Regions from separate parts of the Desulfitobacterium chlororespirans DSM 11544 genome, predicted to be linked through region 2. Evidence: riboswitches for the same ligand, from Rfam matches in the RefSeq annotation. Region 2 holds a riboswitch; each other region holds the start of a gene.

Region 1 (4,235 bases), on a different contig from region 2:
TAAGCAAAGTGTTGGAAACTTTGGCTGCTGCCAAATTAAGAGTGGTCATTGTCCACGATACCTTGGGGACCGTCAGTGGAACCGAGGGGATAGCCTATGAAGTCCATGACAGCTTTTTAACGGGTTCCCCACTTGTCTATGACGGGATACTTATCGTGGGAAGCGGCAATATCACCCCATATTTTACATATACAGCACAGAAATTCACAACGGATATATACAACCATTTCAAACCTATCGGCATCATTCAAAAGGGTGATGCTGTACTGGAACCGCTGGGTTTATCGGCTGATGAGGGGATCGTCACGGATTCAGATTCGGAGTTTGCCAGCAGATTTATCAAGGCAATGGCCAAGCAGAGATTCTGGAACCGTCCAAGCTTTCTTTATCCTGCTATGGTTTAATTCAGATGAGACCGTTTCTCGGTATTCCACCGGGGAACGGTCGTTTCTTTCGGACAGATGCCGATAAAGGACAATAAAAGGACCGAGGCCGCCGCCTCGGTTTCTTATCCTATAGAGTACAGGGCAATATGATAATGGTAAGGCTAAAACGCCGGAGAAGTATTACTCCAGAATGGATTCGATAAAAAGGGTCCGTTCCTCGACGAGATTGTATTCTTTTGCTTGAACACGGGAGAGGGTTTGATCGGCTACCAAAACCCTGATGATGGGACGCATCGGCAGACTCTTATTTTGATCAACGACAATACCTGTTTCTCCGGTACTCAGTTTAACGGTACAGCCTGTAGGATACGCGGCAATATGCTTAAGAAAAGTAATCACGAGATTCTTAGGGAAAAACTTTTCAGCACTGCCCATAAGAATTTCGCAGGCCTCATAAGGCGGGATGTGGGTATGTCCTGGACCGTCATTCACTAAATTATCATAGAAATTAGCAATGCCGACAATCTGAGCCCACTGGTGAATGGCGTCTCCCTCGAGCTTACGAGGATAGCCGTTGCCATTGAGACGCTCATGGTGCTGGAAAGCAATATGGGCACTCAACAAATTCAGCTCCCGTTTTGTTCGGAGGATATCGAAACCGTGATTGGTGTGAGTTTGGTAAAGAGCTGCTTCCTTGGGAGTAAAGGGTTCTCGCTTGCTTAAGAGCTTCTTGGGCAATTTCACAGTGCCAATATCATGGAACAAGGCACCGATGGCCAGCCCTTCAAGATTTTCCCGATCCAGGCCCAGGGCCTTACCCAGTACGATGGAGAGAACGCAAACATTGACGGAATGGGCAAAAATCTGATTATCGTAAGTTCTCATATCCGTTAAGCCGATGAAGATATCCTTTTGGAAAAGGATATCCTGAATAATATTGTCAATGTTCTTCTTTACATTAAAACCGTCAAAATCTTTTCCTACTTTCACAGCCTGCACAGCATTATCCAGGGAGGCCATGGCCTCCCGCCGGTGCTCCTCAGAGATAATATCCTCTACGATGATATCCTTGCTTACCTCATCGTCAATATAGAGAATGTTGATGCCAAGGGTTTTTAAACGGTCTATATAGGATTTGGTCAGAGCCATCCCTTTCCCCAGGAGTACACGGCCATCATTGGCATAGATCGTTCGCCCCAGAATATCCCCTTCCTTAAGCCTGTTTATGCTTAACTGACGCATTGAACGCTCTTCCTTTCAAACTTATCTTATAAAAAAATATATAAAAGCAGTATAAAATTAAAGTCGCCATGTGAACTGGCGACAAAGGTGTTTAAAGCTTAAGGCTTCGGTAGCTTGGCGATCATCAGGAGTATATCCAGGAAGACCCATAGCTTTGCGTCCCTGGCTTTCGCCAGGTTTGCTATTGTCGAATCACTAAATTATAGGCTATGCAATTTTAGGTATCCAAGGCATAAGGATTTATCATCCATTCTATTATAAGGGCTAAGTTTTAGCTTCACAACATCTTCTCCCCCAACAGTTGGAGAATTTTTGAGAGGGTAGAGTAGAGCGTTGCCTATGAATCACAGGATATTTGTGTTAGAATAATCAGAATAGTTTATTTTTTAGATATTGAGGTGAAAAGAATGATTCGGGAAGTCTATCCCCAGATTTACTTGAATGAAATACCCTTGCCGAAAAACCCACTGAAGGCATTAAATAGCTATATCATCCCCTCTGAAGGCCGTTCCTTGATTGTGGATACAGGGTTTAACAGGGAAGAGTGCAGGAATGCCCTGATGGAAGGAATTACAGCGTCAGACATTAACCTGAAACGGACAGATTTGGTGCTGACCCATATGCATGTGGACCATTCCGGGTTGGCTGACTATCTGTGGAAACAAGGGTGTAAGGTCTATATCGGAAAGAAAGACGGTATCCTGCTGAATAATTTCAGAACCTCTCCTGAACAGGTGCTGGGGCATCTGAGTGAGGGTCTTAATTTGAACCAGGGAATCGGCATGAAAGAGATTGAGGCCTTCGACATAGCCCCCAAGGAACCCTTTGCATACACCCCATTGCAAGAAGGAGACTGTTTAGAAGTGGGTCCCTATCAGTTTGAAGTGATCGATATTCCAGGCCATAGCCCCGGACATATCGGTTTATACGAAAGAAAGCATAAGCTGTTTTTGGGCGGGGATCATATCCTTAATGAAATTACCCCGAATATTACTTTCTGGCATTACAAAATCGATAGCCTGGGGAATTTCATGGAGAGCCTGAACAAAATTCGCCGGTTTGACATTGACTGGGTGTTTCCGTCTCATCGCAGCCTTATTCAAGACCATCGGCAACGGATTGATGAATTGATCGTTCATCACCAGGAACGACTTGAGGAAATCACCGGAATTCTGCGTGATGGCCAAAAATCAGTCATAGAGACAGCAGCAAGAATGCATTGGGATTTGAGCTATAAGAGCTGGAATGATTTTCCCCTTACTCAGAAGTGGTTTGCCTCAGGTGAGGCCATGGCTCATCTGGAGCATCTGGTGTACAAAGGAGAGGCCCAGCGAGTGAATTCCGAGGGAAAGCATTATTATGAATTGGTTAATCCATGACTTCTGGCAGTGATAAAGTCAGCCCGCCGGGTCCCCAAAGGAAGCGGCGGGCTGCTTGTTGTGCCTGGGCTATGTAATTGGGCAAAGAACGGCTACTCTTCAATCAGAACCTTAATGACATCTTTTCTGGTGATGATTCCGACCATTTTGCCGTTTTCCATGATGGGTAACCGTTTCACATTGTGATTAATCATGAGAGAGGCAGCTTCCTCAATAGCAGCGTCTTTTTCGAGAGTTATAACCTCATGAGTCATTATTTCCGAGGCTTTGAGGGCAACCAATTTCTTTAGATCAGATTCATATTGTTTGACACCTCGGTAATAGATCAGAGCACCCAGGAATCCTACCGCGTCAGGAACCCGAGGATGGGTCTCCTTATGCAGCAGATCGCCTTCGCTGACAATACCGATTAAATTGCCGAAAAGGTCGATGACCGGGACTCCGGAAATATGATGGTCACATAGCAGCTTAGCGATTTCCTTAATTTCCGTATTCGGCGAAATTGTAATAACATTGGTTTGCATAATATCCTGGACCTTCATTGCCAATACCCCCTTGTGATTACCTTGGAACATATTTTGTCTGAATTTAATCCTAGTATACCATGATTTTGACAAGAAGAAATGAGGCAATTTGGAAAAAAAGGAAATGACCTTCCTTGATGTTCAGTATTTTTCAGAGAAGTTGAAAGATTACCGCAAAAGAATAAAAGTGCAAAAAGGTAAAGTTGTCTGTTAGGTCGTATAATAGAATAGAAGATGACCTAAACGAGGATGGAAAGATTTTTGCAGGAGGGAGAATGACATGAGTAGCCATTTAGCTAGCACTACAGAAACTCAGGTCATCAAAATTATAGGAACCGATAAAGAAGTGGTCAACGAGCTGGTTGCCATCGAAAAGGCCCTCACAGTCTTTATTAATGGCAAAGAATTTGCGACCATGGTTTGTACGCCTACTCAGGAGAGAGAATTGGTCATAGGCTTTCTCTGTTCGGAAGGGATCATCGAAGATCCTGATCAGATAAAGAAGATTACCTTGGATAAAAGGGAAGGGCTCGTGTGGGTGGAAACGACAGTGGAGCAAACCCTTAGTGAAGACCTTTTTCTGAAACGTTATCTCACTTCTTGCTGCGGTAAAGGGAAAAGTGCCTTTTATTTTGCTAATGACGCCCGATTGGCTCAGAAAGTAGAGAGCCGGCACACCATTACCGCCCAGGAAGTCAGCCACT
Region 2 (4,235 bases):
AGGACCTATTATTCTTACTTTAAGCCGCTGGGCAGGAGAAGCATTGGCCCGCGGGGAAAAGGTCCGCTTGACCCTTAACCTTAAGCCGGCCTTAACGGCCGAGCAATTGGATCAGAGAGTGCAGAGAGATTTTAAGAAATATTTAAATAAGCAATTTAAGAACTCACTGGATGAGCTCCTTCCCAAAAGCTTAATTCCCCTAATGATCCAATGGTCCCGGATTCCCCCCGAGAAAGTGGTCAATAGTATCAGTAAAGAAGAGAGAAAGCACCTGGTCCATTTGCTGCAGGAGCTTCCTTTAACCATCAAGGAGACTCTGCCTTTAGCTGCGGCTATCGTGACCGCTGGAGGAGTGGATGTCAAAGAAATCGATCCCAAGACCATGGCTTCCAAAAAGATCAAGGGTCTTTATTGGGCCGGAGAAGTAGTGGATGTGGACGGAGTGACGGGTGGATATAACTTGCAGGCAGCTTTTGCTATGGGGTACCGGGCCGGCCGGGGAGCAGGGGAACACGCTTTAGTCGATGAGTAGTACTCTGTAACACCTAGAATCTGCACATTCTAAGATAAGAATCATGTCTTAGTTCCGCTAAGGTTGCATAAACTGGTGATGAGGTGAAGTTTATGCGTCGCTGGCAATTTTTTGGTAAGTATAAAAAACGGAGTGGGTTTATTCCTCGTTCCGTAAGAAGCGCACCCCGTGTCAAAAGCTATCGGCCCAGTGCTTCGGCGGGCTTGCTTAGATTCGAGAAGGTTATTATTCGGGCAGTGGTTCTCTCTGCTGTCTTCTTGGTTTTAGCTCAGATGGCCTTAGGGCTGGCCAAAGATCCTGTAGGTTACTATATTTCCGTGGCTCAGAACATAGAAGCCCCTTCCTTGGACAGTACACCGGTGTCAAGTACGGTTACCCCGAACCTGATTCAGGAAACGACTCCCCAAACAGCTCTGATCACCCTCAAGGCGGTCCCCGCTGCTCCGGTTCGCGTGATCCAAAATGGCAAAACTCTGGGAACGTTGGCCCGGGGAGAGTTGGAGATTCCTGTTCAAACAGGAGTAATTCAGTTGGATGGAACCAATGTCTCCGCTATTGTTCGCATCCAGGTGATTAAGAAAGATTCAGCCCTGACAGAGCCGCGGCTTAATCAGACCCTAATCATCGAGCATAATAGTCAAACCTTAAGAGTCGGGCGCTGAAGTATAGGTAAATAATAGAGAGATGTGGTCTTGTTCAGTACGCAATTATAATATCTGCCGAATAAGAGATTTGTAGAAATTTACCCCGTTTTATTGCCTGGGGCGGTTTAGCTATGCTATATTAAAGTATCTAAAGATTATATATCATTAATGGTTGGGGCAAACTTTGCGAAAGCAGAGGACGCTAAAGCTATGGGTCTAAGGTCGTTGCACAAGACCGGCTAGGATCGCCAGGCTGCAAGTAGTTAGAACTTCTTAGGGGAGAGTAGTTCCTTTTTGGACTACTCTTTTTTTTGTGTGCTTTTTTGCCCTATGGGGGAGGCTGGACGAGACTTTGGTAATTGCGCCTTTTGTAAGGCGTGAAAATATAAACTAACATGTACCCATTATTTTACTTGAGGAGGAAGGCCAGTGAGTACCCAGAAAAAGACGCTCAATTTTTTACAGGAGTTTTCAATACCCTTAATCCTAGGTGTCCTTATCGCCCTTGTGTGGGCTAATTCAGCACCGGAGAACTACCATCATTTTGTTCACAATGAAATTGTGGGCCATATATCCCTCCATTTCTTTGTTAATGATATCTTTATGGTGTTCTTTTTTGCCATGGCTGCGATAGAAATTACCCAAAGCCTGCTGCCCGGAGGAAGTTTAAATCCCCTTAAAAGGGCGATCAATCCTCTAATGGCCACCCTTGGCGGAGTTTTGGGCCCAGCCGTTGTATTTATTGGTTTAAATGCCCTGATCGGGAGTCCTGAGTTTGCCAGAGGCTGGGGTATCCCTACAGCCACCGATATCGCCTTAGCCTGGCTGGTGGCCAGGGTAGTGTTTGGAGCTCAGCATGCTGCGGTCTCTTTCTTGCTGCTCCTGGCTATTGTCGATGATGGCATCGGTCTGATGATTATTGCCTGCTTCTACCCTGATCCCGCCAACCCGGTGGCGCCGATCTGGTTATTGCTCACTGCGGCGGGGATGCTGGTTGCTTATCTGCTTAGACGCAAAAATGTTCAGAGCTACTGGCCTTATATCGTCTTGGGGGGAATGCTGAGCTGGGCCGGTCTTTATCTGGCGCATATTCACCCGGCTTTGGCTCTGGTGTTTATTGTTCCTTTTCTGCCCCATCCTCCCCGGGAGGAATTCGGCTTATTTGAAGATGATCCCCAGGATCATTCCACCCTGAAAACATTTGAGCATGAGTGGAAAATCTTCGTGGACTTTGGCCTGCTTTTATTTGGCTTAACCAATGCCGGGGTGGAATTCTCAGAAATCAACACCCTCACTTGGCTCGTTTTCACCGCCCTCATCGGCGGAAAGACCATAGGAATATTCCTCATGGGGTCTTGGGCTACAGTCATCGGTTTTCCTTTCCCCAAAGGCATGGGGTATAAAGAGCTCTTTGTGGCAGGTGTGGTAGCGGCTATGGGACTTACCGTCGCCTTATTCGTCTCAGGTGTAGCCTTTATGGAGCCGGGCCTGCAGGGAGCAGCAAAGATGGGAGCACTGTTCAGTGCAGTTGCGGCAGTCATTGCTTTTGCCGCGGGTAAAGTGCTTAGAATCAAGAAAGTCAAAGACAATCAGGCTTAAGGAATGGTTGACGCAGGTCCTCTGGGAAGATGGGCCTGCTTTTTCTTGCCTCGGTCGATTACCAAATAGAGTTATTGATAAATAGGTTGAAAATGATCCCGATGCATTATATAATACAATTTAATATCTAATCCGACAGCTGGTGTAGGGCATAGTGTAGGACGGTTGTGGTTTTCTATTTTTTACACCTAAATTGAATAAAGGAAGGATGGTAGGACGGTGATTTAGAGAATTAGACACCGTAGGTGTCTTTTTTGTTTTCTTTTTTAGGCAAAATGTCCTAATGTGCTTAAAGCACATAGTGTAGTACTATTAAGGATGGGTTAATCTAAGCCAAGGAATCCCTTTGGGGAAAGGAAGGAATAAAATGGTTGCTGAAAGTAAGAAAATTGCTATGGCGGCGATGCGGATGGCTATGGCGGAAAGCCGTGAAGAGGAAGTTCACTTGAAGGACGGTTTTGGACGCCACGGCATTCGTACTGTGGCGGTGGATTATGGGGGCGAATATCTTACAGCTATTAAAAAAATCGTGGAAAGAGCCATTGTTGCCGCGAAACGGGAAGGGGTCATTCAAGAAACCCATGGTGATGAAGGAGCCGTTGCCGGTGCTACCCGGGAAGCTTTGAGCCAGATTATGCCAAAGGCCATGGGATTAAATATCGGTGGAAAAATAGGCATTGCCAGAAGAGATGAACATTTATCGGTAGCGGTCTTCTTCGGCGTAGGCTTATTGCACTTGGATGAGGTGGCGGTAGGCCTGGGACATAGGGCGGCGCCGAAAGAAATCAAGGGTTAAAAGGGAGGTGAACCAATGTGACAAGGGTTCGTGGTATACGTGGTGCTATTACGATTCAAGAAAATAGTGCTGAGCACATCCGTGCAGGGACACAAGAACTTTTGCAGGAGATAATCAAGCGCAATTCTTTAGCAACAACGGATATTATCAGTGCCATCTTCACCCTGACCAAGGATATTGATGCAGCATTCCCTGCGACTTTCGCCCGCCAGCTGGGCTGGGACCGGGTCCCTATGATCTGCCTGAATGAAATTCCTGTTCCGGGTTCGCTGCCTATGTGTATCCGCGTGCTGCTTCATGTGGAGTCTGCTTTGACCCAGGAAGAAATTCATCCGGTTTATCTAAGGGATGCCGTTAATTTACGCAGAGATCTTGTTGAGTAGAGTTGTATTAGGGCAGATTTTGCTCGCCTTGCCGGTGAGTAGTATAAAAAATGTAGGATGGTAGTTAAGGAGTGGAACATTATGATTATTGTATTAAAGCGTGGAGCCGGTGAGGCGGAAGTTCAGGAAATCAATGAGCGTTTAAGCCAGGAGGGATTCAAAATTCACCTGTCTCAAGGGGTGGAGAAGATCATCATCGGTGCCGTAGGGGATCGCTCCCGGTTGAAAGCTCTGGATCTGGAAGCCCTGCCTTGGGTAGAAAAAGTGGTTCCGATTCTGGC
Region 3 (4,235 bases), on a different contig from region 2:
AGTGGAATTACTGGACTGCTCAGCAAGTTTGCGGATTTCTTCGGCTACGACGGCAAATCCTCGCCCGGCATCACCAGCGCGGGCTGCTTCAATCGAAGCATTTAAAGCAAGTAGATTGGTTTGTTCGGCGATACTGTTAATGGCGCCGATCATGTTGCGAATCTCATCGGCCATTGTAGCCAGTTGAAGTATCGATTGACCGACAGTGTCCGAATACTTGTTGTTTTCTTCTATTTTTTGACTTTGGCGTTCAAGAGCCTTTTGACCTTCTTTAGCAAGCTCTAAGGATTCTTTGGCCTTGTCTGCACCAACCTCTGTTTTTTGCGTAGCTTCGCCGACGATATGATTAACCGTAGCAATCGCATCTGTTGAACCCTGAATCATTAAAGCCTGATTGCTATTGCCCTGAGCTATTTCGTTTATCGTTGTAACGACTTGGGTTAAGCTCTCCGTGGTTTCCTCAGTTGTTGACGATAATTGCACGGAATGAGATGCTAAAGCCGAGGCAACCTCTTGAATGTTGACTACCAGTCCCCTTAAGTTGTGGGTCATTGTCTTAAGACTATGATAAAGTCGGCCTATTTCATCTTTTGACTTGATTTCAACCTCAAAGTCTGTCAAATCTCCGCTTGCAATTGTTTCGACAACAGAGGATAACTTGACGAGGGGCTCCGTAAATCGTTTGGCAAAGATAAAGCCGAATAAGCCGACAATAATGCTCACAGTAAAAAGCAAGCCGATTGAGATGTACAGGAGTTTATTAGCGGAAGCCATCGCCACCGAAACAGGGGTTTCCACAGCGATTAGCCAGCCCGCCTGTTCGTGCAAAGCATGGCTGACAATAACCTCTTCACCTTGAATATTTGCCCCTTGCATGGTCATGTCCTGTCCGGTAAAACCTGTTTGCACAAATTCTAAAGAGCTGAAATCTTCTTGGTTTTGAACATATTCGATATGGGGATGGGCTAATACTGTCCCTTGCCTGGAAAGCACATAGACGTTTGAACCGCCTTCTGAAAGCTCTGTGACAAAGTCACTGAGCTGAGCGAGTTGTATGTTCGCTTGAAGAACTCCGATAATGTTATTATTCATATCACGAACAGGTGTAGCGATAACGACAATCAATGCACCGGTAGCCTTCGCGACGATAATATCGGATACATACTCTTCAGTCCCGTTCATGGCCTGCTTAAAAAAATCTCGCTCAATGATGTTGGTTAAGGCATCATCATTACTTTTAACGACTTGTTGTCCTTCAGTATTATCAAGAGCAATAATAAGTTCGGGGTTGACTTTAACGGCATCCAGCAGAATATTTTTCGCATTAGGTAAATCAAAATTGCGGATGGCCGGTTGATTAGCGACCATATGTAGGGTATTGAAATTTTTATCTAGCATCCCGTTTATTTCAGCTTTAGCAATTGCTATTTTATCCTCACTTAGCTGATAGGTACTCTGTTGGGAATCTGAGATAAAAGAAGGTATGGATACGGCGGAAAAGATTAACAGTGGAATTAAACTAGTAGCTAAGAACATTAAAAATAATCGTGTCTTGAGTTTCAAACTAATTCCTCCCTATAATATCTTATGATTTTATTTAAATAGCTTACTTTTTTATAGATTTTCTAAGTATGCTAAACTAGCTCACCAAGGATAAAGTTTAGGCTGAAAAAACCAATAAAAAAAGCCGCATTCATTTAGCGACAGCAAAAAGAGGCGTTCGGTAGCTTGGCAGCCATCAGCTTGATCAGGAAGGCCCATAGCTTTGCGTCCTTAGTTTTCACTAAGTTTGCCTTTGTCGCAATATAATTAAAGATTATATTGGTATGTTGTATGAGGTATTACCTCAATCAATTCTACTACAAAGTATTACAATTTGAAAGGTAATTTAAAAATAAATCTATATTCGCAAATAGTAATAAAATTTTTGTGATTTTTTACCTATCAGAATGCCAGTGGGTGGCATCTTTTTTTATCTTTTAATTTTAGAGATGACACCGGCAGTTTTTGTTATGCTGTAGGGGCCGAAATTGAAGATGTTATGAGAAATATGAACTAGAGGTCTTTTGATGAATAATAAAAGCCTTAAGATACGCTCATCTGACGTAACTCAAGGCTTATTACTTATCTGCTCCTGAACATATCTGTGTGCTACTCCGCCCTAGCGGCAGGATCAAGCTCTATCTTAATTCGGCGTGAAAGTATGAAATTGAGAAAAGCGATAACGGCTGCGCCCATAAAGACGGCCTGATATCCAAAAGCTGCCCACAAAAGCCCGCCGAAAACGGGAATGACCATGGAGGCGACATGCTGCAGACTGACCCCCGTCGATAGCGTTGGGGTCACATCATCAAGATCGACGGCAATCTTCCGTAAATATGTCGACCGCGCCATTTCCACCGCAGACATGGAATTATCGATGACATAGCAGGCGGCGATAATCACCGCAGCGATGCCGACAGGGAAAATGTCGGCTGAGAACGCATAGCCAAGACAGATGGCGAACAACAAAGCGGCCTCCACCGTCAGAACGAATCGCTCCCCCCGGACGTCGATCAGGCGGCCAATTATTTTACGTGTGCCAATACTCACAAAGGCGACAATCATACCCAGGATAGCAAACATCTGAGGTTGCACATTAAACACCTTGATCAGGACCCATGGGGCAAACGTCAAAAAAATCTGCGCCCGCGCTCCGCTGACGCCGGCCAGGACATAATAGAGGGTGTAGCGTTTGCGAAAAACAAATTTGACTTTCCTGGCTTTCGGTTCGCCCTTCTTCATCAGCCCCACCGCCAAAGCAGCGAACACATAGAAAACAGCACCGATAATAAAGGCGATCTGATAGGTCATATTCAGAAAATGAAAGCTCAGGAAGACAAAAACGTAGGCGATAATACTGCCGAACAGACCGAAGGCGCTGATCGTTCCAAGCCTGGCGCCGAAAGACTCCAGTTTGGACAGGGACATGCCGATGGATGGCGTGACAGGCATGACCATATGTGTGCCGAGGCTGTACATCATCATCCAAATGATCATAACCGCGAAGGTGGGAGACAAAAGGCCCAGCCCCAGCATCCCCAATCCTGCCGCGGCCATGCCGAGCATGGCAATCCGCACATCCCCGGCAAAACTTAAAACCGCCAGAACCAGCATGATAAAGAAACCCGGCGCTTCCCGGGGCACCTCGAGGAAACCTCTGACACTCTCGGAAAGCATGAATATATCGTTTAAATAGTTGTTGAATATGGATGTATTAATACCTGCGCCGATCCCGGCGAACAATCCTGCCAGCAAAAACAGCTTAAAGTCCCGGTCACCATCACTATGTTTTTCTTCCATAATAAGCCGAACCTTTCAAAATCCTCTGACGCATTTCTCAAGCGCTTTAGCAAATAAACCGCAAAAGCATTATAGCATGGGAAAATAATGCTTTCAATGTGCAACCTAGGAAAGGAAGTGAAGGAATGTTCGACATAATGATTCTCCCAGGATGATTTTCACTTTGCTGTTATGAATCCCGATGTGGAAGGGCTCGTACAACGAATCGAAGAAAACGTTGGGCGGAGAATCAGTAAAAAGTGGACAATATTCCCGGAACAGTATCTTTATGAACTATTCTATGTTCAAGAACCTTGGAGAAATGTTATAGAGATTTTTTTCTCACAGCAGTGACAGCATAATGGTTGGAAACAGTTTTTGTCTTCTAAATAAAAGAATCAATAGTAAACAGAGTTATTAGTAGACTGCGGAAGTTTATTGTAATGGGGTAAATGTAATGGTAAAATATTGGTTATAAATTATACTATAAGAATATGTAAGGCTAAAACAAATGATTATGAAGTTTGGCTTTATCAATGATATTAATTAATGGAGGAACCGATGAATAACAAGCAGATTTTGGAATCATATATACCCTTAGTTCAGTTTTTTGGTAAAGTATGCGGAGGTAATTATGAAATCGTTCTCCATGATGCATCAAACCCTGATGAGTCTATTATTGCAATTGCCAACGAGCATATTAGTGGAAGAAAATTAGGCGGACCTATGACCGACCTTGCTCTGAAGCTTATTAAGGGAGAATATTATAAAGAACAAGATTACATTGTAAATCACGGCCGTACCAAGGATAATAAGATTCTAGTCTCTTCCACTTTTTTTATAAAAGGAAAAAATCGTGATTTAATTGGGCTACTGTGCATCAACAACAATGTTACCGAGTTAATGGCTTTTAA

The links. Region 2 has a riboswitch for cyclic di-GMP ahead of BUA14_RS14905 (Na+/H+ antiporter NhaA). Riboswitches for the same ligand answer to the same signal wherever they lie in the genome.
Region 1: linked by a shared signal. The riboswitch ahead of BUA14_RS06145 (HD-GYP domain-containing protein) and the one ahead of BUA14_RS14905 (Na+/H+ antiporter NhaA) in region 2 are both predicted to bind cyclic di-GMP.
Region 3: linked by a shared signal. The riboswitch ahead of BUA14_RS17095 (methyl-accepting chemotaxis protein) and the one ahead of BUA14_RS14905 (Na+/H+ antiporter NhaA) in region 2 are both predicted to bind cyclic di-GMP.

The regions. Positions count from the first base shown of each region.
Region 1 covers NZ_FRDN01000005.1:63,616-67,850, forward strand. The annotation lists gene BUA14_RS06140 (catalase) at 1-404, shown strand, start outside; gene BUA14_RS06145 (HD-GYP domain-containing protein) at 567-1,628, opposite strand; cyclic di-GMP riboswitch class I at 1,734-1,821, opposite strand; gene BUA14_RS06150 (MBL fold metallo-hydrolase) at 2,036-3,007, shown strand; gene BUA14_RS06155 (CBS domain-containing protein) at 3,100-3,549, opposite strand; gene fdhD (formate dehydrogenase accessory sulfurtransferase FdhD) at 3,812-4,235, shown strand, end outside.
Region 2 covers NZ_FRDN01000009.1:99,979-104,213, reverse strand. The annotation lists gene BUA14_RS14915 (BaiN/RdsA family NAD(P)/FAD-dependent oxidoreductase) at 1-532, shown strand, start outside; gene BUA14_RS14910 (hypothetical protein) at 625-1,194, shown strand; cyclic di-GMP riboswitch class I at 1,343-1,437, shown strand; gene BUA14_RS14905 (Na+/H+ antiporter NhaA) at 1,606-2,775, shown strand; gene BUA14_RS14900 (HutP family protein) at 3,143-3,571, shown strand; gene aroH (chorismate mutase) at 3,589-3,954, shown strand; gene aroF (3-deoxy-7-phosphoheptulonate synthase) at 4,036-4,235, shown strand, end outside.
Region 3 covers NZ_FRDN01000010.1:261,400-265,634, reverse strand. The annotation lists gene BUA14_RS17095 (methyl-accepting chemotaxis protein) at 1-1,563, opposite strand, end outside; cyclic di-GMP riboswitch class I at 1,720-1,804, opposite strand; gene BUA14_RS17090 (MFS transporter) at 2,152-3,342, opposite strand; gene BUA14_RS17085 (helix-turn-helix transcriptional regulator) at 3,883-4,235, shown strand, end outside.